One region of the Bradyrhizobium sp. WSM4873 genome, then DNA from elsewhere that is predicted to be linked to it. Evidence: riboswitches for the same ligand, from Rfam matches in the RefSeq annotation. Region 1 holds a riboswitch; each other region holds the start of a gene.

The links. A riboswitch is a leader RNA that binds a small molecule or an ion and turns the genes downstream of it on or off. The one in region 1 is predicted to bind cobalamin.
Region 2: linked by a shared signal. The riboswitch ahead of AC0L21_RS36055 (ribonucleoside triphosphate reductase) and the one ahead of AC0L21_RS03780 (DUF1636 family protein) in region 1 are both predicted to bind cobalamin.
Region 3: linked by a shared signal. The riboswitch ahead of metE (5-methyltetrahydropteroyltriglutamate--homocysteine S-methyltransferase) and the one ahead of AC0L21_RS03780 (DUF1636 family protein) in region 1 are both predicted to bind cobalamin.

The regions. Positions count from the first base shown of each region.
Region 1 covers NZ_JBVVPS010000001.1:781,806-793,782, reverse strand. The annotation lists gene AC0L21_RS03825 (hybrid sensor histidine kinase/response regulator) at 1-1,404, opposite strand, end outside; gene AC0L21_RS03820 (ABC transporter substrate-binding protein) at 1,401-2,432, opposite strand; gene bluB (5,6-dimethylbenzimidazole synthase) at 2,607-3,239, opposite strand; gene cobS (adenosylcobinamide-GDP ribazoletransferase) at 3,244-4,026, opposite strand; gene cobU (bifunctional adenosylcobinamide kinase/adenosylcobinamide-phosphate guanylyltransferase) at 4,023-4,526, opposite strand; gene cbiB (adenosylcobinamide-phosphate synthase CbiB) at 4,648-5,589, shown strand; gene cobD (threonine-phosphate decarboxylase CobD) at 5,601-6,563, shown strand; gene AC0L21_RS03790 (cobyric acid synthase) at 6,552-8,000, opposite strand; gene cobO (cob(I)yrinic acid a,c-diamide adenosyltransferase) at 8,010-8,645, opposite strand; cobalamin riboswitch at 8,686-8,905, shown strand; gene AC0L21_RS03780 (DUF1636 family protein) at 9,001-9,384, shown strand; gene cobW (cobalamin biosynthesis protein CobW) at 9,381-10,415, shown strand; gene cobN (cobaltochelatase subunit CobN) at 10,415-11,977, shown strand, end outside.
Region 2 covers NZ_JBVVPS010000054.1:18,333-25,475, reverse strand. The annotation lists gene AC0L21_RS36070 (hypothetical protein) at 1-43, opposite strand, end outside; gene AC0L21_RS36065 (anaerobic ribonucleoside-triphosphate reductase activating protein) at 1,187-1,840, opposite strand; gene nrdD (anaerobic ribonucleoside-triphosphate reductase) at 1,797-1,988, opposite strand; gene AC0L21_RS36055 (ribonucleoside triphosphate reductase) at 2,002-4,038, opposite strand; cobalamin riboswitch at 4,146-4,357, opposite strand; partial or broken gene AC0L21_RS36050 (IS256 family transposase) at 4,798-5,607, shown strand; gene AC0L21_RS36045 (outer membrane protein) at 5,567-5,992, shown strand; gene AC0L21_RS36040 (hypothetical protein) at 5,998-6,147, shown strand; partial or broken gene AC0L21_RS36035 (IS66 family transposase) at 6,903-7,004, opposite strand.
Region 3 covers NZ_JBVVPS010000034.1:14,318-26,294, forward strand. The annotation lists gene AC0L21_RS31460 (4Fe-4S binding protein) at 315-518, shown strand; cobalamin riboswitch at 1,307-1,506, shown strand; gene metE (5-methyltetrahydropteroyltriglutamate--homocysteine S-methyltransferase) at 1,606-3,921, shown strand; gene AC0L21_RS31470 (cytochrome-c peroxidase) at 4,741-5,808, opposite strand; gene AC0L21_RS31475 (hypothetical protein) at 7,842-8,087, shown strand; gene AC0L21_RS31480 (XRE family transcriptional regulator) at 8,258-8,617, shown strand; gene nifD (nitrogenase molybdenum-iron protein alpha chain) at 11,226-11,977, shown strand, end outside.

The DNA of each region.
Region 1 (11,977 bases):
CTCCAGGCGCGCATATTCGAGGATGCCGTCGACCAGCGCGATCAGCGTTTCGCCCGACGCGGCCGCGGTCGTGAGGTGACGCCGCTGCGCCTCGCCGAGGCTGCCATCGTCGAGCAGTTGCAGCACGCCCATGACGCCGTTCAGCGGCGTGCGCAGCTCGTGGCTGACGACCGCGAGAAAGCGCGATTTGGTCTCGTTGGCCGCCACCGCCGCGCTACGCGCGCGCTCGGCGGCATCGTGCTCGGCAAGGGCCTGGTCGCGGGTCTTTTCCAGTTCGGAGGTGCGCTCAATCACCTTGCGCTCGAGCGTCGCATAGGATTCGCGCAAGTGAGCGGCCATCCGGTTGAATTGATCGCCGAGCGCCTCCAGCTCGTCACCGGTCTTGATCGCGAGCCGCAGGCCGAGGTCGCCGCTGCCGATCCGCCGCGCACCCTGCGTCAGGATCTGGATCGGCACGGTCATGCGCCGGCTCAGAAAGAGGGAGACCAACACCGCACATGCCAGCAGGATGACCAGGAGAAAAGTCGAGCGTCCGATCGACGCATAGATCGGTGCATAGGCTTCGGTGAGCGGGAGCTCGACGAACACCAGCCAGCCCAGCGAGGGGACCGTCGCGTAGGTCGACAGCACGCGTTGACCGGACAGATCCTCCTTGACCAGGCCGCCCGAGGGCGGCCCGACGCCATCGAGCGCGGCGCGGACGTCGGCATGGCCGGAGAGATCGCTGCGGCGCAATGCCGGCCACAGATCGGGATGCGCGATCAACAGCCCCATCCGATCGACCACATAGGCCTTGCCGGTGTTGCCGACCCTGATCCCGGCGACGAGGTCCCAGATGAAGCGAAGATTAACTTCGGCGACAATCACATCGGGCGTGAGGCCGGTCCCGCGCGTGGCGAGCGTCATGAACGGCTCGGTGTCGCCGAGGAAGTAGACCGGCCCGTAATAGGCGCGGCTTTCATTCGCGCCGCGGAAGGCCTGCGAAGCGGAGAGGTCGGCCTTGCTGCCGATCCTGTCCGCGACACGGCGCGACACGCGCACCTGCTCGCGGCCTTGGGCGTCGAGCTCGGCGATTTCCGCAATCGCAGGCGAGAGGCGCAGGAGGCGGATGGCGTTCAGGCGCTGGTCCTCGTTCGTGGACAGTTCCGGGGGCAGGCGCGAGAGCCATCTGATCTGGTTTTCGATCTGGCCGATGAACTGGCCGATCTGGATGGCGGCGCTTGCGGCCTGCTCGCGCTGGGTCGCCGCCAGGAGCTGCTTCTGCTCGCGATAGGAGAACCAGACGTCGAAGCCGGTGTTGATGGCGAGCGCGGCAAAGGCGAGCGCGACGATCGAGTAGAGGTATTTGCGGAACAGCCGGCCGGGAGGTGGCCGCAAATCTCCCTGGTCGATCGTCTCGTTCACTCGCGGATCTCGTCGGCGCGCGCGAGCAGCGTGAATGGTATCGTCAGATCCAGCGTGCGGGCGACCGTGCGGTTGATCAGGAGTTCGTATTTTCGCGGCGATTGCACCGGCAGATCGCCGGCCTTGGTGCCGCGCAGGATGAGATCGACATAGTCAGCCGAGCGCACTTCGAGCGTCGGCCCGTAGCTCATCAGCCCGCCCGCATCCATGAAATAATGGAACGGATAAATCGTGGGCACGCGATATTTGGCGGTTGCTGCGATGATCGCCTGCCGGTTGACCACCAGAAAGCTGTCGACGAGCGCGATCATCGCCGCCTTGGGCGGTTCGGTAAAGCGCCTGACGGCTTCGTCGATCTCCGTCGGCGCGCTCACGGGGGCGGGGACCACGGACACGCCGGACAGGGCTGCCTCTTGCTCGATGGAATCGAGGAAGAAGCGGCCGCCGCGAGGTGTGGTCGCCGGGTTGAACAGGATGCCGACACGCGCAAGATCCGGCACGGCCTCCCGGATGAGCTGAAGCCATTTGCCGCCCATCTCGGCCGTGCTGTTGGTGAAGCCGGTCACGTTGCCGCCCGGATGGGCCAGGCTTTCGACGAAGCCGTTGCCGACGGGATCGTTCGCGGTCGCGAACACGATCGGGATGGTTTTGGTGGCTTCCAGGACGGCCGCGGTTTCGACCGTCGAGCCGGTCAGGATCACATCCGGATTGAGCGCCAGCAATTCCTGCACCGCGGTCTTCAGCCTATCCGGTGCGCCGAAGGTCGAACGGAGCTCGAAGCGGAAATTGACGCCTTCGACCCAGCCTCGCTGCCTCAAGCCCACGATGAGGCCGCCCAGGCGAGAGGTAGGGCTGTCGATCATGCTTCTTCTGGTCAATTCGTCGTCGAGCCGCAATGCGGTCAGCGATGCGACGACGCGCATGCGATCAGATGTTGCGCCGAGCGCCAGCCAGCCCGCAGCGGTCGTGCCCGCAAGCCGAATGAACCCGCGGCGATCCACCGCGAGAGCGGAAGGCCGTTCGGTCATGGATGTCTTTGCATGATGGTTTGCCCCAACCCGATGCTTAGCGCGAACAGCCGGCGTCCACAATTGATGAAAAAATGCGTTTGTGACTGTTCATTCGCACGTTTGGCAGCCCGATACCGTATTCCCTACGCCGGCAGCCGCACGCAATGACGACGGATTTCCGACGTGGCCTGATTAACGCAGCAGCGTGAATTCCGCTGCGCCGCGCCGCTGCTCCCACTTCGCCTGTTCCAGCTCGGGCCGGTCGCATTCGATTTCCGGATAGCCGATGCAGAGATAGGCGATGAATTTCCAGGTGTCGGGCACGTCGAGAATGGCGTGGATGCGATCCGGACGGAGGATCGAGACCCAGCCAAGCCCGATGCCCTCGGCGCGCGCGGCGAGCCACATCGCGGTGATCGCCGCGACCACGGAATATTCCGTCGTCTCCGGCATCGTCGCGCGGCCGAGGCCGTGACCGGTGTCGCTGGCCTTGTCCGCGAACACGGCGAGGTGACCCGGGGCCTGTTCGAGACCCGAGAGTTTCAGCGTGGCATAGCGCGCTGCGCGCTCACCGGCATAGGCATTCAATGCGTCGGCGTTGCACGCTTTGAAGTCGTCGATTACGGCGCGACGCCGCGCGACGTCGTCGACGATGACGAAGCGCCAGGGCTGGCTGAGGCCGACCGAAGGCGAGAGACAGGCCGTCTCGATCAGGCGATCGATGGCGCCATCCGGCAGCGGATCGGCGCGAAAGCGGCGCACGTCGCGACGCCACACGAACAGCTCCCGCAAGTGCTGGCGGAAGGTGTCGTCGAATTGGACCATCGCGTCACCCTCCGATCTGGAAAGCTGCGGCAACTAGCAGGATCAGAATCTCGCCGGTCTGCTCGAACGCGCCGAGGATGTCGCCGGTCTGCCCGCCAATCTGGCGGATGGCAAGTCGCGCCAGCATCAGGCCGGCGAGGGAGAGCAGGATCAGGCTCACCAGCGCCTTGCCCGGCCCAAGCGCGAGCGTGAGCGCGAGGGTTCCAACGGCGAAGGCGATCGCAACGCTGCGGCCCGGCGGTGATCCGGCGCCCGCCGACAGGCCGTCAGGTCGCGCAGGCGCGACCTGCGACATGAATGCCGGCAAGCCGGCGCGGGCCGCAGTATGCGCAGCGCACAGCGCGAGCGCGACCGCCCACGGATTGGCGATTGCCGCAAGCGCGCTCCAGCGTAGGCCGAACGACAGGATCAGCGCGCAGACGCCATAGGTGCCGATCCGGCTGTCGCGCATGATCTCGAGCTTGCGCTCGCGGGTGCGGCCGCCGCCGAGCCCGTCGGCGGTATCGGCAAGGCCGTCCTCGTGCAGCGCGCCGGTGACGAGGGCGGTCGCGGCCAACGCGAGCAGGGCGGCGAGGCTCGGTGTCAGACCGAACCGGCTCGCGAGCTTGTAGACCAAGGCGCCGGCAAGGCCGACCAGCAGTCCCGCGACGGGCAGCGCCCAGGTCGCGCGCGCGACGGTGCCGTCAGCTGCGGGCTTCGAAGGAGCGACCGGGAGGATCGTCATGAACGATGCCGCCGTCCTGAGATCGGCGATGACGTCGGGCAAGAATTGGTCGCGCGGCATCATTTCAGTTTCATCGGTAGGCCGGCGACGATGAATTCGACCTCGTCGGCGACATCAGCGATGATCTGGTTCATGATCCCGGCGGCGTCGCGAAAGCTGCGCGCCAGCGCGTTGTCGGGCACGATGCCGAGGCCGACTTCATTGGTGACGAGAACGACGGGGCTTTTCAAGCGGGGCAGGGCGCCGGCAAACTCGCTCACCTCTCGTTCCCAATCGCGCTCCGCATGCATGAGGTTGGAGAGCCACAACGTCAGGCAATCGACGAGCCGCGCGCCGCCGCCGTCGGTTGCGACCAGCGCGGGGACGAGATCGAGCGGCACTTCGCGTTCGATCCAGTCGGTTCCGCGGCGCGCGCGATGCCTCGCGATGCGCGCCTCCATTTCGGCATCGAGAGCCTCGGCCGTCGCGACATAGACCGGCTGCCCGGGAAAGGCGCGCGTGCGCATTTCCGCGCGCTTGCTCTTGCCCGATCGCGCTCCGCCCGTGATCAAGATGACGGTCATAAAGGTCTCCTGTGGGCCTGACTAATCACCAAACGCGACCAAAAACAAAGCCGAAATCCGCCAATCGGGGACTTGCGCTCTGGTCGTGGTTTGCGCAACAGGGGCGGGACAGGAGGCGGCTGTGGGTTTTGCGGGTGCGATGGCGGTGGCGATGGCGGTGGATGCCCTGTTGGGCTGGCCGTCGTGGTTGTTCGCGCACATCGGCCATCCCGTCACGTGGCTGGGCCGGCTGATCTCTGCCATCGATAACGCCTGGAATCGACGGTCCGATCCGCCGGCATTTCGCCGCGCCGCTGGTCTTGCCGGAGCGCTCGCGGTGATCGCGCTCTCCGTCGCCCTCGGCTGGGCAGTTCAATCCTTGCTTCCCTTAGGCTGGATCCAGATCGTGCTGGTCGGCGTCCTCGGCTGGCCGTTGGTTGCGCTGCGCTCGTTGCACGACCACGTTGCTGCCGTCGCAAACCCGATGCGGGCCGGTGACATCGCCGCCGCACGCTACGCGGTCTCGCGCATCGTTGGCCGCGATCCCGCAGCGCTCGACGAGGCCGGGATCGCGCGTGCGGCGATCGAGAGCCTCGCCGAGAATGCCTCCGACGGCATCGTCGCACCGGTGTTCTGGGGCGCGCTGTTCGGCTTGCCCGGCATTTTGGGCTACAAGGCGATCAACACGCTGGACTCCATGATCGGCCATCGCAGCGAACGCCACGAAGCCTTCGGCTGGGCAGCGGCGCGCATCGACGATGTCGCCAATGTCATTCCGGCGCGGCTGACCGGATGTCTGTTCGTGCTGCTGGCGCCACGGCGATCGGAGGCGCTGTCGTGCATGATGCGCGATGCACGCCGACATCGATCGCCCAATGCCGGCTGGCCGGAAGCAGCGATGGCGGGTGCGCTTGGTGTGCGGCTCAGCGGTCCACGGATTTATCGCGGCAGCACCACAATCGAGCCATGGCTGAATGAGGGTGCGCGCGATCCGCTTGCTGCCGATATCGATCGGGGATTGACGGTTTACCGCCGCGCCATGCTGCTGCTCGCCGGTGTCCTTGCGATCCTGGCCTTCGCGTGAAAGAACAGCGCATGCGCGAGCACGGTGGAAATCTCGATCAGGCCCAGCAGCGTTTCGGCGGTCGCGCGGAGGATTGGATCGATCTGTCGACCGGGATCAACCGCCTGCCTTATCCCGTGGGCGAGGTGAGCGCGCGCGCGTGGAGCGCGTTGCCGTCCCGCGGCGAGATCGAGGCGCTGCATCAGGCGGCGCGGCACGCTTATCGCACGAGCGCGGCGGTTGTCGCGCTCGGCGGCGCACAGGCCGCGATTCAACTGCTGCCGCAACTCGCGCTGCCCGGCCGCGCGCGCATCCTCGCGCCGACCTACAACGAATATGCCGGGGTCCTCTCGGCTGCGGGCTGGGAGGTCCAGGAGGTCGGGGAACTCGACGCGCTGGTGGGCGCCGACCTCGCCATTGTTGTCAATCCCAACAATCCCGACGGCCGATGTCATACGCCAAAGGATTTGCTGGCGGTGCTGCCGCGCGTCGGCCGTCTCGTCGTCGACGAGAGTTTTGCCGATGTGGCCCCGCAGCTATCGCTTGCATCCGAGGATCGGCCGGGGCTGTTGATTCTGCGCTCCTTCGGAAAGTTTTACGGCCTTGCCGGCCTGCGGCTCGGCTTCGCGCTCGGCAATTCGTCCGACATCAGCAGGATCGCGGCGATGTTGGGGCCTTGGCCGGTCTCGGGAGCGGCGATCGCGATCGGCTGCCGAGCTCTGCGTGATGATACCTGGGCCGAGGCCACGTCCGCGCGGCTCGCGCGGGACTGCGTTCGTCTCGATGGCATGGTGCGGTCGCAAGGCTGGACGCTCGTTGGCGGGACGCAGCTGTTTCGTCTCTACGGGACGCCTGGCGCGCTTGCCGCGCAGGAGAAGCTGGCGCGTCGCCATATCTGGTCGCGCGTGTTCGCGCGAGAGCCGAATTGGCTGCGCCTCGGGCTTCCGGGCGGCGAATCCGAATGGTCGCGCCTGGCCGAGGCTCTAGCGCGCTAGCGCGAGCAGGCCGTCGACGTCGAGATGAGCTTCGATGTGATTGGCGAGGGCATCGAGCGCGCTTTCGACCCTGGCGTGATAGGGCACGTCGCCGGCAGGAATGTCGAGCTTCGCCAAAAACGCCTTGCGGAAATCATCCGACGTGAACAGGCCGTGCAGATAGCTGCCTTGCACGCGTCCGTCGCGCGAGATCGCGCCTTCCGGTTCGCCATTCAGCCTTGCGAATGGCCGCGCGCGATCCGGCCCATCGGTGCGCCCGATGTGGATTTCATAAGCCTCGATCGGCTGATCCGTCGCGGCATGCACGGCCGCGACACGCGTCAGCGTCTTCTCCGGGCTCATCACCGTCGCGACATCCAGAAGCCCGAGACCCGCTGTGTCGCCCGCGGGGCCCTCGATCCCATCGGGATCCGTGACGCTGCGTCCGAGCATCTGATATCCGCCGCAGAGGCCGAGCACATGGCCGCCTCTGCGGTGATGCGCCAGGAGATCGATGTCCCAGCCCTGGGCGCGCAGGAAGGCGAGGTCGCCGCGGGTGGATTTCGAACCGGGAATGATGACGAGGCGCACGTCGCCGGCGATGGCTTCGCCCGGCCGCACCATCACGAGATCGACGCCAGGCTCGAGCTTGAGCGGATCGAGATCGTCGAAATTGGCGATCCGCGACAGCGCGAGACAGGCGATCTTGCATTGGCCCGGCTTGCGCGCATCGCTCAGGCCCAGCGCATCCTCGGCCGGCAGCTCGCCGGCGCGCGCGAACCAGGGCAGCACGCCGAAGCCGCGCCATGCGGTCTTTTGTTCGATCAGCCTGTAGCCGTCGTCGAACAGCGTGGGATCGCCGCGGAACTTGTTGATGACAAATCCCTGGATCATCGCGGCGTCATCCGGGTCGATCACCGTCTTGATGCCGACGAGTTGCGCGATGACCCCGCCGCGGTCGATGTCGCCGACCAGCACGACCGGCACATCGGCCTTGCGCGCAAAGCCCATATTGGCGATGTCGGCCTTGCGCAGGTTCACCTCGGCCGGGCTGCCGGCGCCCTCCACCAGCACGAGATCTGCGCGCGCCTTCAGCCGCTCGAAGCTCTCCAGCACGGCGCCCATCAATGACGGTTTCATCGCCGCATATTCACGCGCACGCGCGGTCGCGATGCGTTTTCCCTGCACGATCACCTGCGCGCCGACATCCGTCTCGGGCTTGAGCAGCACCGGATTCATGTCGGTGTGCGGCTCGACCCGAGCAGCCAGTGCCTGGAGTGCCTGGGCGCGGCCGATCTCGCCGCCGTCGATGGTGACGGCCGCATTGTTCGACATGTTCTGCGGCTTGAACGGGAGCACGCGCAGGCCGCGTCGCACAAAGGCGCGCGCGAGGCCGGCAACGATGAGCGACTTGCCCACGTCCGAGCCGGCCCCCTGGATCATCAATGCGCGCGCCATCGCGAGTTCTTAGAACTCGACGCCGGCTTGCGCCCTGATGCCGGAGCGGAAGGGATGCTTGACCAGCGTCATCTCGGTGACGAGATCGGCGATCTCGATCAGCTCGTCCTTGGCGTTGCGTCCGGTGAGCACGACATGCGTCATCGGCGGCTTCTGCGTCGTGAGGAATTCGACAACCTCGGCGATGTCGAGATAGTCGTAGCGCAGCGCGATGTTGATCTCGTCGAGCACGACCATGCGGAGATTCTGGTCGAGGATCAGCTCCTTGGCCTTGTCCCAGCCGGCGCGCGCGGCCGCGATGTCGCGGGCGCGGTCCTGCGTCTCCCAGGTAAAGCCTTCGCCCATGGCGTGGAACTGGCAGAGGTCGCCGAAATGGCCGGTGAGCATGCGGCGCTCGCCGGTGTCCCAGGCGCCCTTGATGAACTGTACGACCGCGCAGGGGAAGCCATGGGCGACGCAGCGGACGATCATGCCGAACGCGGAGGAGGACTTGCCCTTGCCGGCGCCGGTGTGGACGATGATGAGGCCCTTTTCGCCGCTCTTGGTCGCCATGATCTTGTCGCGGGCGGCCTTCTTCTTCGCCATTTTCGAGGCGTGGCGGGCGTCGGTTTGGTCGGCCGTCTGGGTATCCGGTTCTGACGTCATCGGACGGGGTCCTTCGGCTTGACAAGAGGCGGTCGGGGGCAAATGGTGGCCCGGCGTTGGTTCCTGTCCTACGACAGGCGAAGAGGGAATGCGATAGGGTCCGAATCGGCAAGATTTGGTTCCAAAATGCAGCCGCCCCCGCGACCGTGACCGGAGAGATGCCCGAAGCCACTGACCCCTCTTGGGGATCGGGAAGGCGGGGATCGAAGGGGAAACCCTGCTCCGCAAGCCGGGAGACCTGCCAGCGCGGACGATTTTGGACCGGCGGACGGGGTGTTCCGCGACGGGGAAACGGGCCTTCGCAAGAACGGTTCGTGGGCCTCTTCGCTTCCCGCTGTTTATTCTGGAAGAAGCGATGACCGTCACACTTCATGTCTGCATCACCTGCCGTGCCGGCGAGACCCTTGGCGAGGGCGAGACGACTCCCGGCAAGCGCCTGCATGGTGCGATCCTCGAGGCCGGTGTGCCCGACGGCGTCAGCGTGGTTCCCGTCGAATGCCTGTCTGCGTGCAACCAGGGTTGCTCGGTCGCGCTCAGCGCACCCGGCCGCTGGTCCTATGTCTATGGTCGCCTCTCGGATGCGCATGCGAGCGACGTGGTCGCGGGCGCCGCGGCCTATGCGGCCGCACCCGATGGCCTCGTGCCCTGGCGCAGCCGCCCGGAGATATTCCGCAAGCAATCGCTTGCCCGCATTCCCCCCATTTTCCCCTTGGCCATCGTGCCGGAGGCCGCCGAATGAATTCGCTCGCAAAAGTCCCGGTCACGGTCGTCACGGGCTTTCTCGGCTCCGGCAAGACCACGCTGATCCAGCATCTGCTTGCCAATGCCAACGGCAGGAAGCTCGCGGTGCTCGTCAACGAGTTCGGCAGCGAGGGCGTCGATGGCGAAATTCTGAAATCCTGCGCCGATGCGAATTGCCCGGAAGAGAACATCATCGAGCTCGCGAATGGCTGCATCTGCTGCACCGTCGCTGACGATTTCATTCCGACCATGGAGAAGCTGCTGTCGCGGCCGGTGCGGCCCGATCACATCCTGATCGAGACCTCGGGCCTGGCGTTGCCCAAGCCGCTGCTGAAGGCATTCGACTGGCCGGAGATCCGTTCGCGCATCACGGTCGACGGCGTGATCGCGCTGGCCGACGCCGAAGCTGTCGCCGCCGGCCGTTTCGCGCCCGACCCTGCGGCCGTCGAGGCGCAGCGTGCGGCCGATGAAAATCTCGATCACGAGACCCCGCTGTCGGAAGTGTTCGAGGACCAGATCGCCTGCGCCGATATCGTGCTGTTGACCAAGGCGGACCTTGCGGGCGCGGCAGGTCTCGAAGCGGCCAAGGCGGCGATCACCGCCGAGATGCCGCGTCGCGTCCCGATGCTTGCGATCACCGACGGCGCGATCGACGCGCGTCTCATCCTCGGTCTCGGTGCTGCCGCCGAGAACGATCTCGCCGCGCGTCCCTCGCATCACGACGGCGAGGAGGATCACGAGCACGACGATTTTGCGTCCGTCGTGATCGATCTTCCTGAGGTCACCGATATCGACGCGCTGGTTGCATCCGTTCAGCGTCTGGCGCGCGAGCAGAATGTGCTGCGCGTCAAAGGTTACATCGCGATGGAAGGCAAGCCGATGCGCCTCTTGCTGCAAGCGGTCGGCGAGCGCGTGCGCCACCAGTTCGACAAGCCTTGGGGCGTGGGTGCGAGGCGATCAAAGCTCGTCGTGATCGGCGAGCACGGCGATATCGACGAGGCCGCGATCAGGGCAGGACTCAGCATCTGATGCACGTCGTCTTCCGCGAGAGCCGCGGTCTCGAGGAGACCGCGATACCAAGGGACATCGGCCAGGACCCGGCCGATCTCGTGGTGCTCTCGTATTCGGATTCCGATCTTGCCGCATTCGCGGCCGGCTGGCGCCGTGGCCGCAACAGCCTGCCGTCGCTACGGCTCGTCAATCTCGCCGAACTCCGTCATCCGCTCTCCGTCGACACCTATATCGAACGCACGCTGGCGCAGGCGCGCGGCATCCTCGTGCGTCTGATCGGCGGGGAATCCTATTGGTCGTATGGGCTCGCGGCCCTGCAGCAACTGGCGAAGGAGCGCGGCATCGTGCTGGCCGTATTGCCGGCCGACGGCCGCGACGACGCGCGGCTAGATGAATATTCGACCCTGCCGGTCTCGACGCTGCGACGGCTCAAGGTGCTCTGCGACACCGGCGGCCCCGTCGCATCGCAAGCCGCGATCGCGCAGCTTGCACTGGCCTCGGGCCTCTATGCCGGCCCCGTGATCGGGGAGACGACCGTTCCCGAGATGGGCTTTTACGATCCGGCGCGCGGTGTCATTGCCGCGCCGGCGTTGGGTGAGGGCAGGCCGCGAGCGCTCGTGGCCTTCTATCGCTCCTATCTCACCGCGGCCGACACTGGCCCGGTCGATGCCCTGATCGCCGCATTGCGCGAGAAGGGGTTCGACGCGCATGGTGTGTTCGTCACCTCGCTGAAAGCCGCGGGGGTTGCGGATTGGTTGCGCGAGTATCTGGCGCAAAATCCTCCGGCCGCGATCGTCAATGCGACGGCGTTCTCGGCGATGGGCGACGACGGCACGACGCCGTTCGATGCCGCATCCTGCCCGGTATTCCAGGTCGCGCTCTCCACGGCACGCCGCGAGGACTGGGCGAGTTCTCTCCGCGGCCTGTCGCCCGGCGACCTCGCGATGCATGTGGTGCTGCCCGAGGTCGACGGCCGCCTGTTTGCGGGCGTGGTGAGCTTCAAGTCGGCAGCGATGCGCGATCCCGATTTGCAATTTTCGCATCTGGCACACAGGCCCGACGGGGAGCGCGTGAAGGCCGTCGCCGCGCGCGTTGCGGCCTGGCGTCGCCTTGCCGAGAAGCCGGCCGCCGACAAGCGCATGGCACTCGTGCTCTCCAACTATCCGGGCCGCCCGCATCAGATCGCGCACGCGGTGGGTCTCGATGCGCTAGCCTCGGTCGAGGCCCTGGTGTCCGACCTCGCGGAGACCGGCTTCGATATTGCGCCTGTCCATGGACTTGGCGAGACGCTGCTCAAGCAGACCCTGAGCTGGAGCGTTGCCGATTACCGTGCGGCGCTGTCGCGCCTTCCGCAAGTCTTGCAGGATGATCTCGCGCAAGCCTGGGGCGCGCCGGAGAAGGATCCGGGTTGTCGCGACGGCGCGTTCCATTTCGCCGCGATTCAATGCGGCCGGTCGATCATCGCGGTTCAGCCGGAGCGTGGCGATGCGACCACGCGCGATGCCGACTATCACGATCTCGCCCGCACGCCGCGCCATGCCTATGTCGCGTTCTATCTCTGGCTCCGAGCGCAGGGCTGT
Region 2 (7,143 bases), on a different contig from region 1:
CGACCTCAACCGCGAAAACGGAAAGGGAGGGGAATTCTCTCATTTCTTGATCTTCAGACCGATCTCAACGAGCCGTCGAATTGCTTCGGACAACTGAGCTGCTGCCGGTTTGATGGACACCGAGTTAAGCTAATCCCACCTTGCGTTCGAGCTCAACGGGGCCGGCCTCGCAACTACCAAAAGGGGGCGCTGGACGCGCGGACCGCACCAAGTTAGCCTCGTCCGATGGCCGTTCGGGGAGACACACAAACACAAGATGAGCTGGAAGAAGGAACTAGAGGCGCTGCTTCAACAATCCGCGGCAATGTCGAACGCGCAGGAACATTAGCACCTATTCCAAAGCCGACAGCGCCCATCGCGCCGATTGCAAACGCTCCCCAACGGGGCTTCCCCGCCCGATTCTCCCCGGCCGTTGAGCTGGGACAGCTCCGAACGAGAGCACTTCACCAAGCGACTTGCGGATTTCAAGGTGCACGAAGAGGGCGTTCACCGCGATCGCGAGGAATATTGTTGCCGCACGATGCACGGGACACGCGATCTCGCGAGAGGCCAAGGCATAGAGGAGCAGACCTAAGTGCACGCAAATGCGCGTAAATTTGCTAATTCCGGCCATCAGTTCCCGGCGGCCATTGCTGCCTAAGCGCTTCGCCACCGACCTTCGCCTGCCTGGGGTGCCGGACGCGTACGCTGACCGCCGGCCTCTGGTGCGGATGTCGGATGAGGAACAAGAATGCCGATTAACAATTGCGACACAGTTCACGCGAAGCAGCATTAGAGCAGTTCAGTTCGGCACACTGCCTGCTTTGTTCCACGCTACGATCCCCGACGTTGGTGGCGATTCGGGAGCGATCTTGGAGACAGGCGGCCCTGGCCACTCTCCCACATTTCTGCTGAACATAGCAGATCAGCCACGCGCCGCGCCCATGGTGGCCTGGCGCGAAGGCATTCACGGACTGTTCAATGCGGCTGTGGACTTGACGCGTCGCTTCGGACAACGGAATCGTTGCGCGCCTGCCTAGAGCCGCACCACCAGCAGACACCGGCGCCCGCAGATCTCCTGCGGCAAAACGCGAAGTGTTTCTCCAGCCGCCGCAGCAGTGTCTGGTGTCGGGCGGACCGCAACTCGGGGGGGAATGGCAGGGATATGTGCTGCAACCGGCACCCGGACGGCAGCGGCTCACGGGGACTAAAGAAGGCTCGCGGTCGTGCATCCCGCCGCCCGGAACGGCTGAAGCCGATGGGCAGGAACGCCAAGCGCGACAAGGTCGGACGCCAGACGCGCCAGGTCGGAGCGATCCAGCAAAGCATTATGAACCGTCGTGCGGATATCGCACGCGACGCCGCTTTCGAGCAGACGCACGAGGCTGGCCTTGGCGTTGATGCCGCTCCCAACGACGCCAGTGATCCGCTTGTAGTGATCGAACGCAGCCTTGACGTCGAAGCCGATCCAGTCGACGAGCGGCAGTACAGCGGACAGCCGTGTGGGACAGGGCCCGGCGGTGTGCAATCCGACGCGGAAGCCGAGTTCGCCTCGCACGGCACGCATTGCGTCCGGCAGCGCAGCCTGGAGAGTGGGTTCGCCGCCAGAGAACACCACGCCGTCGAGCAGCCCGCGACGGCTATCGAGAAAAGATAGCACTTCCTGCCACGGGATTTCCGACTCTCCCCTCGGGGAAATCAGATGCGGGTTGTGGCAATAGCCGCACGACCAAGAGCAGCCCTGGCAGAAAACCGTTGCCACGAGCTCGCCCGGCCAGTCGCAGGTGGACAGCCGGGCGACCCCGCCAATTCGCAGCTCAGCCGAGCGCGGCGCGCGTTTCAGCGAAGAACCTGCGCTCATTGTGCTCGCCTTTCTTGCCGCAATTGAACGACGACACCGGCCGGTGATAACCCATCACGCGAGTCCAGACCTCACAGGGCTGGCGCTCGTCGTGGCTGAGCGTCCCCGCAGGATCGCTGCTCGTCGTATGGGCATTAGACTCGTTCATCTGTGGTCTCCTTTCAGTTCGCGGCGGCATGCCGCTTGAGTGCGAGCTTTTCGGCGTCGCATTTGGGACAGAAGACATGCTCGCCTTCGAGATAGCCGTGCGTCGGACAGATCGAGAATGTCGGCGTGACGGTGACGTAGGGTAGGCGGAAATTTGAGAGCGCCCGCCGCACGAGCTTCTTGCACGCTGCGCCTGAGGACAGGCGTGAACCCATGTAGAGATGGAGCACCGTACCGCCGGTGTATTTGCGTTGCAGCTCGTCTTGGCGCTCAAGCGCCTCGAATGGATCATCGGTGAGGCCGACCGGAAGTTGGCTCGAATTGGTGTAATAGGGGAGATCGCCGGTGCCCGCCTGCAAGATTCCGGGGTAGCGCTTGCGGTCTTCCTTCGCGAAGCGGTAGGTCGTGCCCTCCGCCGGCGTGGCTTCGAGGTTGAACATGGTGCCGGTTTCGGTCTGGAACGCCGAGATGCGCGCACGCACATGATCAAGCAGCCGTACCGCAAAGGCATGGCCCCAAGGTGTGCTGATGTTCTCGCAATCGGCGGTGAGGTTGCGGATCATCTCGTTGACACCATTCACGCCTAGCGTGGAGAAATGGTTGCGTAGCGTGCCGAGATAGCGCTTGCTGTAGGGAAAAAGTCCGTGGTCCATGTAGCGTTGCACGACCGTGCGCTTGATTTCCAGGCTGTTGCGGCCGATTTCCAGCAGCGCATCGAGGCGATCGAATAGGCCCGCTTCGTCGCCGCGATGCAGATAGCCGAGGCGAGCGCAATTGATGGTAACCACACCAATAGAGCCGGTCTGCTCAGCGCTGCCGAACAGGCCGTTGCCGCGCTTGAGCAACTCGGTAAGATCGAGCTGCAGCCGACAGCACATCGAGCGGACCATGTTCGGCTTAAGCTCGGAATTGATGAAGTTCTGGAAGTAGGGCAGGCCGTATTTCGCCGTCATCTCGAACAGGCGATCTGCGTTCTCGCTCTCCCACGGGAAATCCGCGGCGATGTTGTAGGTCGGGATTGGAAACGTGAATACACGGCCCTTGGCATCGCCGTTCGTCATCACCTCCATATAGGCGCGGTTGATCATGTCCATTTCGGACTGGAGGTCGCCATAGGTGAAATCCATCCCCTCTCCGCCGATCACGGGCACCTGTTCGCGCAGGTCCTCCGGGCAGGTCCAGTCGAAGGTGAGATTGGTGAAAGGCGTCTGCGTACCCCAGCGCGAGGGGACATTGAGGTTGTAGATGAGCTCCTGGATCGATTGCAGTACATCGCCGTAGCTCAAGCGGTCCCTCCGGATGAACGGCGCCATGTAGGTGTCGAACGAACTGAAGGCTTGCGCGCCCGCCCACTCGTTCTGCAACGTGCCTAGAAAATTGACGATCTGCCCGACCGCACTCGACAGATGCTTCGGCGGGCCGGCCTCGACCTTGCCGGGCACCCCGTTCAAGCCCTCGGTCAAGAGCGTGCGCAGCGACCAGCCGGCACAATAACCGGCGAGCATGTCGAGGTCATGGATATGGAGGTCGCCGTCACGATGGGCGCGGCCGATCTCCGGCGGGTAGATGTGCGACAGCCAGTAGTTGGCGACGACCTTGCCCGAGAGGTTTAGGATGAGTCCGCCCAGCGAATAGCCCTGGTTGGCGTTGGCATTTACGCGCCAATCGCTACGTTCGAGATACTCGTTGATGGAAGCGGCGACATCAACCGTCGTCGTGTGGTCCTGGCGCGCCTGTCCGCGTTTCTCGCGATAGACGATATAGGCGCGCGCAGTGGCGAAATAGTCCGCCGCGATCAGCACCTGCTCGACGATATCCTGTACCTCCTCAACTTTGGGAGTTGCGCCGACGAAGCGGTGCGCGATGACCTTGATAGTCTCTTCCATGAACCGGCCGGCCGCCTCGTCGTCGAACTCGCCGCTCGCCCGCCCCGCGCGCGCGATCGCAGAACGGATCTTGCTGGCATCGAAGACAAGCGTGCCGCCCTCGCGTTTGACGATCGAGCGCGGCAATGCGGCTTGCAACGAATTGCTTTGACCCAGACCAGACATCGGCATCCCACTTGGGTTGGGGCAAGGCTGAAGTAGGCGCATGCGGAAAACGAGCCGCCCTCGGCGGCCCACTGCCGGCTAGCGACCACCGGGACACCCCGCCCGAGGACTCTGTTGTTGTCACGGCAGGTCTCCTGGCTCGCGGGTTCTTGCTGCTGTCTGGCCTTCCCGGCGCCGAGATTTTGCGCCAGTGACTCTGTCGACAGCGGCTCGCCGCTTACAGTTGCGGGGGCAGCGCCGGCTTTGGCTTTCGGCCGTACCGGCTTCCCTCTTAGCTCTCTATCTTGCGATTTGAGAGACCGTGACAACTACATCTAGACGCCGTATTCGATTCTGTGTCAACAGACGGTTCGTCGTTGACGAAGCCTCCGTCCTTGGTCCAGCGGCGCTCGGCGACGTAATCCGAAAGATTTATTCACGCCTCGCGGATGCAGCCGTTCCGTTCGAAAGCCATCGAGCGCAGCATCGACGGCGGCAAGAACATTGGAAAGCTCGTCGAGGCGCGGCGCGATGTCGTGCGATCGCTTCTCCCTCGGTCGACATCTTAACCGGTGGGCCGAAGCAAACCAGCCACACGCAGAAAAGTTGGTCGTTCCTGAAAAGTTGGTCGTTCCTGGTGGTGGTGTAGCTCGGTAGAGCGAAGCCGCCCAGACGCGCGCCCTCAATAGCGCCGTAGCGGGCGGGCGGCTTTGCGGTGCTCACCGGCAGTTCTCCGGTAGGATCGGGTTGCGACACGCCAAGGCAACCGAGGAACCAGCGATGACCGACGACATGATGAACCTGCGCACGCTGGTAGGGAAGTCCCCCGACGCCGATCTGCTGCGCGAGATGATCGGCTTTGCCGCCCAGCGTCTGATGGAGCTGGAAGTGGGAGGCCAGACCGGGGCGGCCTATGGCGAGAAGAGCCCCGAGCGTCTGGCCCAGCGTAACGTTACCGGGACCGATTTGGGAGACCCGCGCCGGTGCGGTTGAGCTGCGAATTCCCAAGCTGCGCAAGGGCTCCTACTTTCCAGGCTTCCTCGAGCCGCGCTGCATGGCCGAGAAGGCGCTCACGGCCGCGGTGCAGGAGGCCTATGTGCAGGGCGTCTCGGCCCGCTCGGTGGACGATCTGGTGCAGGCCATGGGCATGACCGGCATCTCCAAGAGCCAGGTCAGCCGACTGTGCGGCGAGATCGACGAGAAGGTTAAGGCGTTCCTCGCCGGCCCGATTGAGGGCGACTGGCCATATCTGTGGATCGACGCCGCCTACGTGAAGGTGCGCCAGAATGGCCGCATGGTATCCGTCGCTGTGATTGTCGCGGTCGGCGTCAATAGCGACGGCCGACGCGAGGCCCTCGGCATGGACATCGGCCCGTCCGAGGCGGAGACGTTCTGGACGGCGTTCCTGCGCAAGCTCGCCCGCCGCGGCCTGCGCGGCGTCAAGCTCGTCGTGTCCGATGCCCACGAAGGTATCAAGGCCACCGTAGCCAAGGTGCTCAATGCCAGCTGCAACGGTGCCGCGTCCACTTCATGCGCAACGCGCTGGCGCATGCCGGCAAGACTGGACGGCGTGTCGTCTCTGCCTTCATTTGTCAACAGAAGCGGATCTCTCCGCGGAGGACAGGCTGGCTACAACTGGCAGTTCGGTCGGGCCATCTTTGGCGTCCAGGGTGACATCGCCGGTGTGGATGTGAAGGGCACCAGTCCCGGCCTCAGAATTGGGGCATCGTGCACGGCCAAGAGCGATTGGTTAGCCACCGTCACGGGTCGGGTCGGCGGTGTTGTTGCCGACCGGACACTTGTGTACGTCAAGGGAGGTGCGGCCTGGATGCAAACGGATCATAACTTCAGCGTCCCTGCCGGTTTCGGCGGAGCGGCTTCCGTGAGCTCCTCCAGCACGAGCTGGGGTTGGTTGCTTGGCTCGGGTGCGGAATACGCGTTCTCGCCCAAGTGGAGCGCATCTTATCGAGTATAGCTAGATTGAGTTTCGACAAGAAGAACATCGCGCTGGATGTCTCAGCCTTCGCAGGCGCACCCGCAATCGCTAACATTGACTTGAAGAACAAGCTGTCGGTGGCCAAGATTGGCGTGAAGTATAAGTTCGGCGGGCCAGCCGTTGGATGGTGTTGACTCTCAAGGCTCCGAAGGAAAGCCCCGCTCACGCGACGCTTTCTCTTTGGCATCTGACGTCCTTCAAGAGCGATGCGGATGTCGGCTTGAGGTGACAACGGACATCAATGGAGCTCAGAGCATTAGGCCTACATAGCCGGGGAGGTGTTGCGCTCTGGGATAACGAAGCAGCGCCGCGACGCCGGCAACGGAAGTCGGCGTCGTGTTGGGAAGCGCCCACTCCAGATCCGGGTAGAAGTCGCATAGCTGCTCGACTCGTTCCTCGGCGCAAGGAAGTCCGCCTCGGCAGCGATGTCGAATGGCGCGCCGGCCCGATCGTCAATCCGTCCTACCGCCCTCGGACAAGGACGAATTGCTCGATCATTGTGGACTACCCACGAGGACGTCGCCGACGACAAGGTGCTCGCGTGGCGGCTTTAGCGGAAATTCATGCGTCGCGTGATATGTGGCGAGCATCTCAATTATTTTGCCGACCCTGGGGTCTATTGCCCTAAATCCCTGTCGCTTGGCGCGCTCGAACAGCGCATCTAACGAGTGTCCAACGTCATGTTTCATCAGCTCTTGCTGCGTCCCGCCGCACCCGCTCAACAAGCAAGGGAGCTGCCAGAGGCCCTCGCGGCCGAGGAGCCGGCGCCAGCCGCGACTCTGCCGATGTCTTCGATAGGGCCGGTTCGACGCATGCGGGAACGAAGGCGACGCCAACGCGATGCTGCACGGGGGCCAAGCGAGTTCGCCGTAACGAAGCTCCGTTCGCGAAGAGCGTATTTCTGGTTGAGCGCGATCAGACGGATCGAACGTTCGATAATGTTGTTGTCGAGCTCGATGCGGCGGCCATCATCGACAAAGCGCGTCACACCCTGGGAGCGAGATAACTCCAGCGGATGGTGACGGCGAGCTTGGCATTTTGTCATCTAGCGCCAATGACCTTGCCCCCAAAGGTTTTATCCAGTTCTGAGTTCGTCCTTGCCGCTGGATTTGCCGTGTTGGGCGCCTGTG
Region 3 (11,977 bases), on a different contig from region 1:
CGACGTAGACCTGCGTTCGTTCGCGGGTTTTTGTCGCCGCCGGTGGAGGAAGCGTCAGCCTCGCTTGCCCCCGCGCTGACGTGCCAAACAAACCGACGGACGCTTCCAGCGTCAAGTCGCGACTGACTCTCGCAAGAGGGCCCGATGGCTCGTAGGCTGAAATTGAAGCGACCTGTTGCTGTCGCAGACGCAACATGGTCTCAGACCCGGGACAGCCGAATTGGGCAAATTGCCCAACATTGAGCGCGTCTGCGTTTGGCACGGCATTTGAAAGGGATCGCCCATGGCATCGCTCGCCTAAGGAGTCGGAAGGCATGGCTTACAAGATCGTCGCTTCGCAATGCACCGTTTGTGGCGCATGTGAGTTCGAGTGTCCCAACGCGGCGATCAGTCTGAAGCGTGACATTTACGTTATCGATGCCAAAAAATGTACGGAGTGCGAGGGCCATTGCGACACGCCGCAATGCGCGGTGGTCTGCCCGGTCCCTGACACCTGTGTCCCGTCCAAGACAGGATAGGCAGCCCGCGACCAAAAGGCCTCATCGCTCGATTTCGCGAACGAAGTTGTAGATGTGGGACCTTGAGGAGACCACGACCGCATGGGGCGCATCGAGGTCGATTAACATCGTTATGAGCTTAAGACGCTGAGCGACGCCGAGGAACCCCTCAAAGGGCTCTGTCGGAGGACACCGTCGAATTTGTCACGAACAAGGACAAGGCCCTCGATGCTCAGTGGCCGCGTTACGGCCTATCGTCGCTGGCGGCGAGTCGAGGCGAGGAAGACCCGGCGTCGAGCGGCCACGGACGCATCGAAGCCGGCGCAAAAGTCGCTGAGCACGTGAACACCTAGTGCACCGAGAAGATCATCTTGGCCAACCTCACGGAGGCGGACGACCTCGTGCCTGGTCGCGGGCCCGCCGAACACCAAGGAGCCGACCTGATCATCCGTTCGGTCCTGGAGCAATCCGGCTTTCGAAATTTCTAGGGAGCCTCGTGGGCTGTGACCAAACGGATGCCGGCCGAGGATGATCGCACCTTCCTGACGCGCAGGTTCGAAAAGCTGCTGACGGAAAAGGTCGCCTCCTCGCGATCACACAGATACCGAAAGCGGCCCGGGTTCGTTCCGGTGGTGGAGCTCAACCGTTACGCGAGCAGGGAGCGAATGCATTTCAAAAGCGGAGCCTCCACAGATCCGGGCGTGTTCACTAGGCCGCGAGCAAGACCGTCTTACCTGCCTAGTGCGCTCGTAATCGCTTGGGCAATATCGCAGCGAGAATCGGTAGGTTGACGCATCGATCCTCGTGCGCATAATTCAAGCCGTCGCGGTCTCCGGATTTCGTTTGATCCGGAGCTAAGAGGGAAGCCGGTGCAATGCCGGCGCTGCCCCCGCAACTGTAAGCGGCGAGCCGCTGTCCAACGAAGTCACTGAAGCCATGCGGCTTCGGGAAGGCCGGACAGCAGCGACGACCCGTGAGCCAGGAGACCTGCCTCGACAAGATATCGTCCACGGGCGGGGCGTCCCGGTGTGCGCCAAGCAGTTGTCGCTCACGCGATGTTCGCTATCTGCGTCCGCCATGGCCTTTGCCCCAACATGGGGTCTAAGCTATGTCAATCCTTTCGCTTCCCGTTGCCACACTGGGGACGTCACGCATCGGCCCACGACGCGAACTCAAATTCGCGCTCGAGAGCTACTGGGCGGGAAAATCCAGCGAAGCCGAGCTCCTCGAGGTGGGGAGTGGACTTCGTGCCGCTAATTGGGCACGGCAAAAATCCCGCGGTGCGACCGTCATTCCTTCGAATGACTTCTCGCTCTACGACCATGTGCTCGATACCAGCCTAATGGTCGGCGCCATTCCCGACGTTTACGGCTGGAACGAAGGTCCTGTGTCGCTCAAAACCTACTTCACCATGGCGCGTGGCGCTCAAGACGGTGGTCACGCTCAGCATGGGCCCGGCGTAGCCGCACAGGAGATGACGAAGTGGTTCGATACGAACTACCACTACATGGTGCCGGAATTTCACCAGGATCAGATCTTTACGTATGCCTCTCGGAAGCCGATCGAGGAATATGAGGAGGCAAGAAGCCTCGGTTATCAGACGCGGCCCGTCCTAGTGGGCCCAGTCACTTTCCTGAAGCTCGGCAAAAGCGTAAATCCCGCATTCAATCCGCTGTCGCTGCTTGATCGACTCCTCCCCGTCTATGTCGATGTTCTCCGCGAACTAGCCTCGCGCGGCGCTGAATGGGTTCAGCTCGACGAGCCATGCCTAGTGATGGACGTCGACGAAGCATCTCGGGCCGCTGTCCGCCGGGCCTATGCTCATTTCGCTAAGGCCGTGCCGGCGCTTAAAATCATGCTGGCCACATACTTCGGGGCTGTCGGCGACAATCTTGAAACAGTATTGGCCTTGCCCGTTGCCGGGGTTCATGTCGACCTGGTTCGTGCACCTGACCAGTTGGACGCGATTGTCGCCAGAGCAGGTAGAGATCTCGTGGTCTCGCTCGGTGTCGTTGATGGTCGCAACGTGTGGCGCTCTAATCTGCCGGCGCTACTCGACCAACTTGCTCCTATGGTCAAAAAACTGGGCCGGGACCGTGTTCAGATTGCCCCCTCCTGCTCGCTGCTTCATGTTCCGACCGATATTGAACTAGAGATCGATCTCGATCCCAATCTGAAGACGTGGTTGGCGTTCTCAGTGCAGAAGATCAAGGAACTTTCGATATTGGGCAAAGCGCTGGCTGGCCATGCTGCCGACGTGGCCGATGAACTCACGCTCTCAGAGGATGCATCCGTCACCCGCGAAACATCGCCGAAGATCCACAGTGCGAACGTCGCCGGACGAATGGCCGCGATCGACGATAGCATGCGTCGCCGTCGCAGTGCGTTCACCCAGCGCGCCGACGTCCAGCGCGTCGCCTTCGCATTGCCGATGTTTCCAACCACAACCATCGGATCCTTCCCGCAAACGGCGGACGTCCGCAATGCGCGTGCAGCTCATGCGCGGGGAGCGCTGAATGACACGCAGTACGAGCAGCTTCTGAAAGCGGAGACAGCCCATACCGTGCATTGGCAGGAAGATATCGGCCTGGACGTGCTCGTACACGGTGAGTTCGAGCGCAATGACATGGTTCAATACTTTGGCGAGCAGCTGTTGGGTTTCGCATTCACCAAGCACGGCTGGGTTCAGTCTTATGGCTCGCGGTGCGTTCGTCCTCCTATCCTGTTTGGAGATGTCTCCCGCCCGAAGCCCATGACCGTTAAATGGTGGCGACATGCGCAGTCTCTGACCAAAAAACCCGTCAAGGCTATGCTGACCGGACCGGTGACGATCCTGAACTGGTCGTTTGTCCGTGACGACATCCCGCGGAGCGAGACATGCCGACAGATCGCTCTCGCGATCCGAGACGAGGTCATCGACCTTGAGGCGGCTGGAGCGACCATGATCCAGATCGACGAGGCTGCGTTGCGGGAGGGATTGCCGCTGCGCAAATCGCAGTGGAAGGACTATCTCGATTGGGCAGTGGACAGTTTCCGCGTTTGCTCCTCCGCTGTCGCTGACGGAACTCAGATCCATACGCACATGTGCTATTCCGAGTTCAACGAAATCATCGATGCGATCGCAGCAATGGATGCCGACGTCATTTCAATCGAGGCGTCGCGCTCCAAAATGGAATTGCTCGACGCTTTCAAGAGCTACAAATATCCTAATGAAATCGGGCCAGGCGTCTATGACATTCATTCACCGCGCATTCCCGCAGCAGCCGAGATCAAGCAGCTGATTGTGTTGGCGCGGCAGCGGGTTTCCGATCGGCAGCTCTGGATCAATCCCGACTGCGGACTGAAAACTCGAAGATGGGAGGAGGTGCGTCCCGCGCTCGTCAATATGGTGGCCGCCGCACGTGAGTTGCGGGCCGAGGCATGATCGTACGGAGCGTGTCGCCAACGTATCTGTGAATAAGATGAACGCGCTTTGGGAGCTCGCGATATCCTTGCGAGCTTCCAAAGTGTCCAGCGCCTGCGAATGCCGGTTTGCCCCGGCGGAGGCGATCGCATACAGCGGCGACAAGCTCGAACCGGCGGACGACCGCATGCCGGCCATACCGATTAGGTGACATATTCCAAGTCACTTACGCTCGACGCGAACCACGGTCCTATCGCTTCATTTATCCATCGCGTGGATGCGTCCCATCAAAACAATCTATTTTACCGCCCTTGCGGAATTTCATACCTAATTTGCGCCTTCGCGCGGTCTTCGGGAAGATTTGCTGGTATTCGGCGGTGCCAAAATACTGGCGCGTGACGGCAAACTGACGGTTGAGTTTCAGGGCTCGGCAGTCAAACCGCCTGCGCGATGGATCCCAGCTCCATCAAGGCGCTGCCCGTGCCAACCGGACAGCTGGCAAGTGGTGAGCAAGTCCTGAAGTTTACGACAGCAGCGAAAGGCAAGCGGCTCGCTAAGTTGTGCAGAGCGATATCCGCTTCTCCTTGTTTGACGGCGAATGCCCTCGTCGTAAGTCGATCGCCGGTAGTCCTCCCTACCGACGAAAGCTGGAACGATGCGGAAAGCAGCGTCGCTCCCGCGTGACTTTCGCCCGGCCTCGCATTGAGGCCGGGCGGCTTTTTATGTGCCTGCTTATCAGTGACAGCAGGGGATCATTCATTTTGGCGTCATTGCGGGACCCCGGGTTCTTGGAGCGCATCTGTTGCTGTTCGGCAGGGAATGAGGCCGGTGCTGCTAAGGCTATCTGCCTATTGAAGGCTTTGGTGTCGTGTTGTTGCGCGTCGGCAGTATCGGATATTCGATCTTAGGCAGCCGACCGGTCAGCGAATTCAGAAATGAGACAATGTCGTTTTCCTCTCTATCGCTAAGCTTGGTGCCGAGCTGGATTTCACTCATCAGGGCAACAGCTTGCTTCAGGCTCCAAACCTGTCCCGAATGAAAGTAAGGGGCTCGCAACGCGACGTTTCGCAATGGCGCCGCGCGGAAGACATATTCGTCGCCGACCGCCCTGGTGACCGCAAACCGGCCCTTATCGGCGTCCGGAAGCACGCTTGCGTCCGGCTTTTTCATCACGCCGAACGGGAAGTAGGCCTGTCCACCGAGATTGATACCATTGTGGCAAGAGGAACATCCCTTCGCCATAAACAGTGCCAACCCTGACTTTTGCTGATCATCGAGAGCACGTGTATTGCCCTCCAGATACTGGTCGAACGGAGCCGCAGGTGTAATGAGAGTCGCTTCAAAAGCCTCGATCGCCTTCGCAAAATTTTCAAAGGTGACCGGTCTCGCTTCGTTCGGAAACGCGTTGTTGAACAAGACGACGTAGCTGGGCATTGAGTTCAAGATACCGAGCACATGATCCGGAGTCGCATTCATTTCGGCACTCGCCTGCACCGGGCCGGTGGCTTGCGCCTTCAGGTCCGCGGCGCGTCCGTCCCAGAATTGCGCCGCATTGAACACTGCGTTGTAGACGGTTGGCGCCCGACGTAGGCCGACCTTCCAGCCGTGACCAACGGAGGTCGGACCGGCATCGACTCCGCCGGTGCCGAGATTATGGCACGTATTGCAGCTAATGATCCCGCTCGCTGATAGCCGCGGATCGAAGAACAGCATCTTGCCAAGCTCGACCTTTCCATGCGTCACCGGATTGTCTTTTACCGCAGGAATGACCGAGGGGATTGGATGGAAGGTCTGCTTGGCGTTTCTCATCAGATCATCGTCGGCGTTAGCTCCTGATGACATCAGCAGCCCAATAGCTAAAATCGATGCTTCAGCGACAAGCCGAAGCTCCGGGATTGACATGTTCATACACCGCCTCATTAGTTCTGATTGTTAAACAAGGAAACAGTCGAAAGCGATGCCACGCGTTCCTCGACGGTCCGGCGCAGTATGCAGCGGATCATCTGAAGCGAGGCTGCAAAAATGTGCGACTTTGCAGCTCGCCGCCGGCGTTCACGCACGGGCTTGAGGGGCTTACGTGATTCGCGAGTTGGCTTTGAGCTTAGATCGCGGCCTTTCTGTTGGTCGATCAGCCTAGCGCCTCAACGTTCGGCGTGATGGTCGATCTGACAACAACAAGTGTGCCGCAAGCAGTAAGCTGTCCGGTGGCCGCATCGGTGCTCCATCGAGCGATTGGGTGGCCAATACGCTCCCGCAAAGTTGATGTATCCGTCTTACACCAATGGCCGCGCTCAGCGCTCACGGTGTCATTGGACAATTAGCAACTGCGATGCCAGTTGCGTCCGAGATGCAAGTTGCTGATTTAGTTGTAGAACGGGTCCGGACGAACAAACAAAGTCTGATGTCTTGGTTTGATCACTACATTCAGTGTCACAGATGCCACAAGCGCCAGGCCCGGCTAGAGGTGATCGTAGATACTTTTGTGGTGAGGTTCGCTTGCTAGCTTGCCGACCGCACGCGGGAACGGCGGTAACAAGACCTACGCAGCTGGGCGAGACACTGAGAGGCGCCCGGCGGTGCGCATCGTTCACGATTTCGCCGAGCCCGGCCGACTGAAGCCTCTCCGACTTATATCCGGGCCGCTCTGGCGCGCCGCCGCCGCGAAGCCCGGCTCGTTCGTGAAGGACGAGCCTCCGAGACCGAACATGGCTTGATTCAATTCCACCTGAGGTTCGCTGGCATGGCATTGCCGTGCTCAAGTCTGAAAGGCGCGGCTGCCCAGAGTTTGACGGTGCGACCGTCCGATTGATCGCTACTCCAATTCGACAGGTGACCAGCCTGACCCCGGGTGTTGGTTGGATTACCAAGTCGGCCCACTCACGGGCTGCTGCTCGCTTTTGAAATCCTGCGCGCTGGGGCAAAATAAGCTGAACTTCTGCAGGAGCAACCGCTACTTCGTGCTCTTGCGTTGAATGATGCCGATACAAGAGGACACGCTGGGAGGAGATCGTGACATCAGTCCGCAGATGGCCCAAGTCCTGAGATTTATCGGCGTGTTAGCGAGGAAGAACGTGATTGAGCACTTGTCCATGGCTGGTTCAAGTTGGATACGGTATCCGTGATGACGTCGATTGACGAGCGCTTGAATGAGATCAGATCCGTACGGAATGACATTTGGCGTTGTCGCAGAAGGCTTCAAAGCGAGCTAGATGATCTCCAGCGTAAGATGCTCGAAGAGCGTCTGCTTGAGCGGCAGTCTGCCTTTGAACGGCTCGTCTCGGCCACGTTTCCTTTTACGTTGAGATTGTGAAGCAAAATTTCGGGACCTGTGCCGCGGGAGCATTCCGCGTTAAATAGCGTCCGCTCACAGAGCGCCTGCGCCTGGGTCAGGAATGTAGCGCTCCGGCGCCGCGGGCCGTCGCGCCTCTCATGGCCGCCGCCGACCTGAAAAGCTCGGCCCATAGCCTTGGTTCACCGACGTGCTGCCCGCTGCGCATCGATAATGAAATCGGTCCGGCCCCGTCCAAGGGCACTGCCGGGGGATACCGCTCGCCTGGCTTCTGCGACACCGCAGTCACCTGAGTAACGTTGATCCGGCAGAGCGATCGAAGGAGCTTGAATCGCCCGTAGCGTCAGATTGTACAGAGCAGAGAACGATGTTTCAGTTCAGGTGCAGTCGAATGATAAGACCCGCTCTCGCTTTTGTACTATGTTCCGCTCTCGAGTGGATCGGGCTAGGTATGGGGGCGGTTGCGGAAACAAGGCGGTACGCGTGCACGATCACTGCCGCCGATCGAGAGCCGGCCGGAGTTCGGAATGAGCGGGTTATTCTCACCGTTCAATATGGCTGCCGGATCGCAGGTGGTCTCTTGACCGACGCGGGGATCACAGCAGTGTCGGTCAGCGAGTGGGCCGCTGACAAAAGGACATACTTGGCCTCCATGGAATTTCACCACGCGCTGGAGGGAGTTGCACTTGGGCAACTCTCCGAGGCGACCGACTTCTCTAGCATGGAAGGCGAGCAAGGCATTGGGGTCGCAACTTCCGGCACGACAGTTTCCACATTCGCATCTGGTTCATTGGCCGACCTTTCAGGGAAGACCCTTAAATTCACGACAAAACCCACCGGCCTACGTAGCTTCGAGTTGGAGTTCACAGACTGGCCAGAATCTCTTCTATGGAAATGACGCGTGTCTTACGCTGAATTCCGCAGGCGCGCGCACAGGAATACTGTCCATACTCTTAAGCACACACATATGTGCTGCCCGGCCAATATATGCCGTCCCCCAAGACGAGCACACCTGCAACAGGTTAAGCCAAAACTCCGAAAGCACTCGAGCGCGGTAGAGCGTTCAAATTGACCTTCACGTGGTCCGATCAGCAGCTCTTTTGGCTGCCGATCCGCATATCGGACGATCTGGCGTCGCATGGCAGCGCCTGCGCGACACGGAAGCTATCAACACGGAATAAACGCAGCTCGATCATGAGCACGAAGAAGAAGTTGCCGGCCAACCGCCTCCCGAACGCCGACGAGTACAAACTCAAGGCAGCCCTCATTGTACAACTGAAGCGGTTGATGGCGGAGCGGGGGATCACTCAGACCGAAGTCGCGAAGCTCGTCGGCGTGAAGCAGCCCAACATCTCCAAGCTGCTTCGAGGGCAGTTCACGGAAAGCCGCTGCGCATGCTGGCGGCGTTCGATCAGGACGTCGAAATAAAGGTAAAGCCACAAAGCGTGGCGAAGGGGCCGGATCACGTTTATTCGGGCCTAAGAGCTGCCGAAACGGTGATATCTAACCCTACGGCGGCAAAAGCGCTCATGAACTCACCCTGCAGTGCCCGATCGGCAATCGGGGTTCGGCTGACTGAATCCTTCGCCCCCGCTGTTCTCGCCGAGACCCGCCAGCGTTTCCAGGGATAACTGGGCGAAGGACGCGAGGTCGCCCGAGAGACCGAAGCGCTCCAGCAGGAGCGCGAGAAGCTCAAAAGGGAAGATTAACGGATCGAACGCTAGGTCGTGAACCGACGCGGCGGTTTAGTGCAGCAGCCAACTCGTCCCTACAGAAGCGAAAGGCGCGCGAGGCAGAGCGATCGATTCGGAGGAGATGATCTCCGCTTGCACGACGGGCATCGTCCATCCAGAGGGCAGACATCGTTAGAGCGGGATCCCGGCTGGAGTCTTCGCCAGCCCAAGTACCGAATGCCGTGACATGGCGTCCAATGCGGATTTCGAGGACAATCGGGACTGTCACGGAGAGTCAATTTAGCTGAACGCGGTCAAGCCAAAGACGACGTTCAGGATGGCCCCAGGCGTAGTGAAGCCGAACCTAGAAGGCGATGATGGTTGGCAGAAGGTACCAAGTGGGATCATTCCAACCAGTCCAACGGACATGCTGATCAAAGCGGAAAGCGCGACGATGGCAGCGATGAGTCCGATCCCGAACTGCCGGTGCTCGGTGATGTTCAAGGTGAGCGATTGGGCGATACTTTCTTCGTCCTCCCTCGAGCTTCAATGCGGCAAGTAACCGATCTTTGGCGGCGTCGATTTTCGAAGTGGAGCCGTTCATACTCCTCGCGAAGCGCGGCATCGACGAACAGGGTCCGTCACGGAAGCCGAAGCTGATCATCTTGAAGAACGCCGGCGCCGACCCCTGGGCTTTCGGGATCGCTCACGCCCGATGGCCGGTGCTAACGTGAACTTCTCCTCCATCTCATTCAAGACGCAAAATGACTGAAACAACCGCGAGAAAGGCGACAGCAGCAATTGATCCGGTCCGGACACGTCCTCCCTGTCGGTCGTCCGCATAGATTCCACCCTGGATTTTCGTGTCGATGCTGGTCCCGTAAGCCCAGCACGAAATATAAACGCTCAGAATGGCAACCTGGATAAGTTCAGGAGTTGCATTCGACAGCGCCGCCGATGGGTATGTCCTCAAGCGCAAGTCCCACGAACCCAAGCGCTATTACCGCCGTAACAGTGGTGATGCACCAATTTACAAACGTTGCAATGCGCGACATCCGCACCTGAGCACTTCGCTCCGAGATCTTGGCCCTTTTTACCATAAATTACCTGGGTAAGAAAAATACCGTTCAAGTGGACCATCGGCACGCTGTTCTGCAAAAATGCTGGCGGAGCGCGTTAGCAAAACTGGTTTCAATGGCGATTGATATACCACGCAACGGAGGTAAGCGTAAGGAATCGATCCTGTCCTGGAGCGAGAAAGGAGAAATCGACCAGTGGTTCGCATTCGACCTGCCCTATCTCGACTGCCGACACTTGCGAAGCTGCTGGCCTTTCCGTGAATCCGCTCAAACTGTCTGACGCGCCAGAATCCGATCTTCCCCTTTGTCGAACTACGCCGAACGCAAAAACCTGCAGATTGTTTGATGCGGAAGCGCCCTGTGTCGTAGCCGGCAAATTCAAATCCGGGCAAGCCCAAGGTGACCGTTTGCGAATTTTTAGCTACCGCGCTGCTTGGGAATTGATCAGCTTACGTGCTCTCCACGGCGTCAGCTGTTCGCTCCTCCGAGCGCGCCTCTCCACAGTATCAAGTAAAAGAACGCCGGAGCGAGAGACCATGCGGAAATGGAAGAGGACTGCTGCTGGGCAACTGAGTTCTTGTGGAGACATCTGCAGCAGGTGGTGGAGCGCTCGATGCGTTCTTGCTCGGGGTGGGATCGCGAGCACGATGGGCACATCTAACCGCGCTGAAATCCGCTTCGAACGGATGGTGTTTGCGATCGCTGGATCGGCGCGTACGAAGCAAGGCTGCGCATCCGAGTGACGTCGGCGCGGCCAGACTCCCCGCTGGTGGAGAGCGTAACCGATTGTTTTGTTTCAGACAGGGCGTTGCGGCTACGCTTGTTGGTGGCAGACAGGGTCAGGTTTACAACAATCCGCATCCGGCAGCTATCTAGCTCTATAAACGTTGCTTTTTCTATTCAACCGGCGCTGGCACACTCGTTGCAGACCCCTGCACAGGAGGCGGCTGTTAGTCCTTTGCATCCCATGCACAGGGACATGCCCCGTGATCGCACGCGAGTGAATAAAGAAGCCGATATGACCAACCGCTGGAGAGCAGGCATGACTTCACCGAGAAGCGTCTTGGTCATCGATAGACAGCGTCACACATGGCGCTTCTAACCGCTCAGCCGAGATGAGCTACCAGACCGTGAACGACCCCTGCGGCATGAACGTCGCGAAGTTGCGATCGGTAGGACCGCCCACGCAGATTGCACGCTTACCTGAACGCCGGATCGGAAATCCGTCGGTCTTCCGCAAAAGCGTCGCTTCTTGTTGAGACCACAATCGAAAGGGAAACCTGTATGAGCCGAGCACCTACCCAAAGCGTTGCAGAGATCAAGGCGCGCAACAAGCAGCTAATCGATGAGGTGTTGACGGTCTACCCCGAGAAGACCGCCAAAAGGCGCGCTAAGCATCTCAGTGTTCACGAGGCGGGGAAGTCGGATTGTGGCGTCAAGTCGAATATCAAGTCCATTCCCGGCGTGATGACCATCCGCGGCTGCGCCTATGCGGGCTCCAAGGGCGTGGTCTGGGGACCCATCAAGGACATGATCCACATCAGCCACGGTCCGGTCGGCTGCGGTCAGTACTCGTGGGGCTCGCGGCGCAACTACTACGTCGGGACGACCGGCATCGACACGTTCGTGACACTGCAGTTCACCTCCGATTTTCAGGAGAAGGACATCGTGTTCGGCGGCGATAAAAAGGTCACGAAACTCATCGATGAGCTCCAGGAGCTATTTCCTCTCAACAGGGGCATCACCATTCAGTCCGAATGTCCGATTGGCTTGATCGGTGACGATATCGAGGCGGTCTCCCGAGAAAAATCGAAGGAATATGGCGGCAAAACCATCGTGCCTGTGCGGTGCGAGGGCTTCCGTGGCGTGTCGCAGTCGCTCGGCCATCACATCGCGAACGACGCCGTTCGGGATTGGATCTTTGACAAGAGCGTCCCAGAGACCAGCCCTAAATTTGAACCGACGCCATATGATGTTGCGATCATCGGCGACTACAACATCGGCGGCGACGCATGGTCGTCACGAATCCTGCTGGA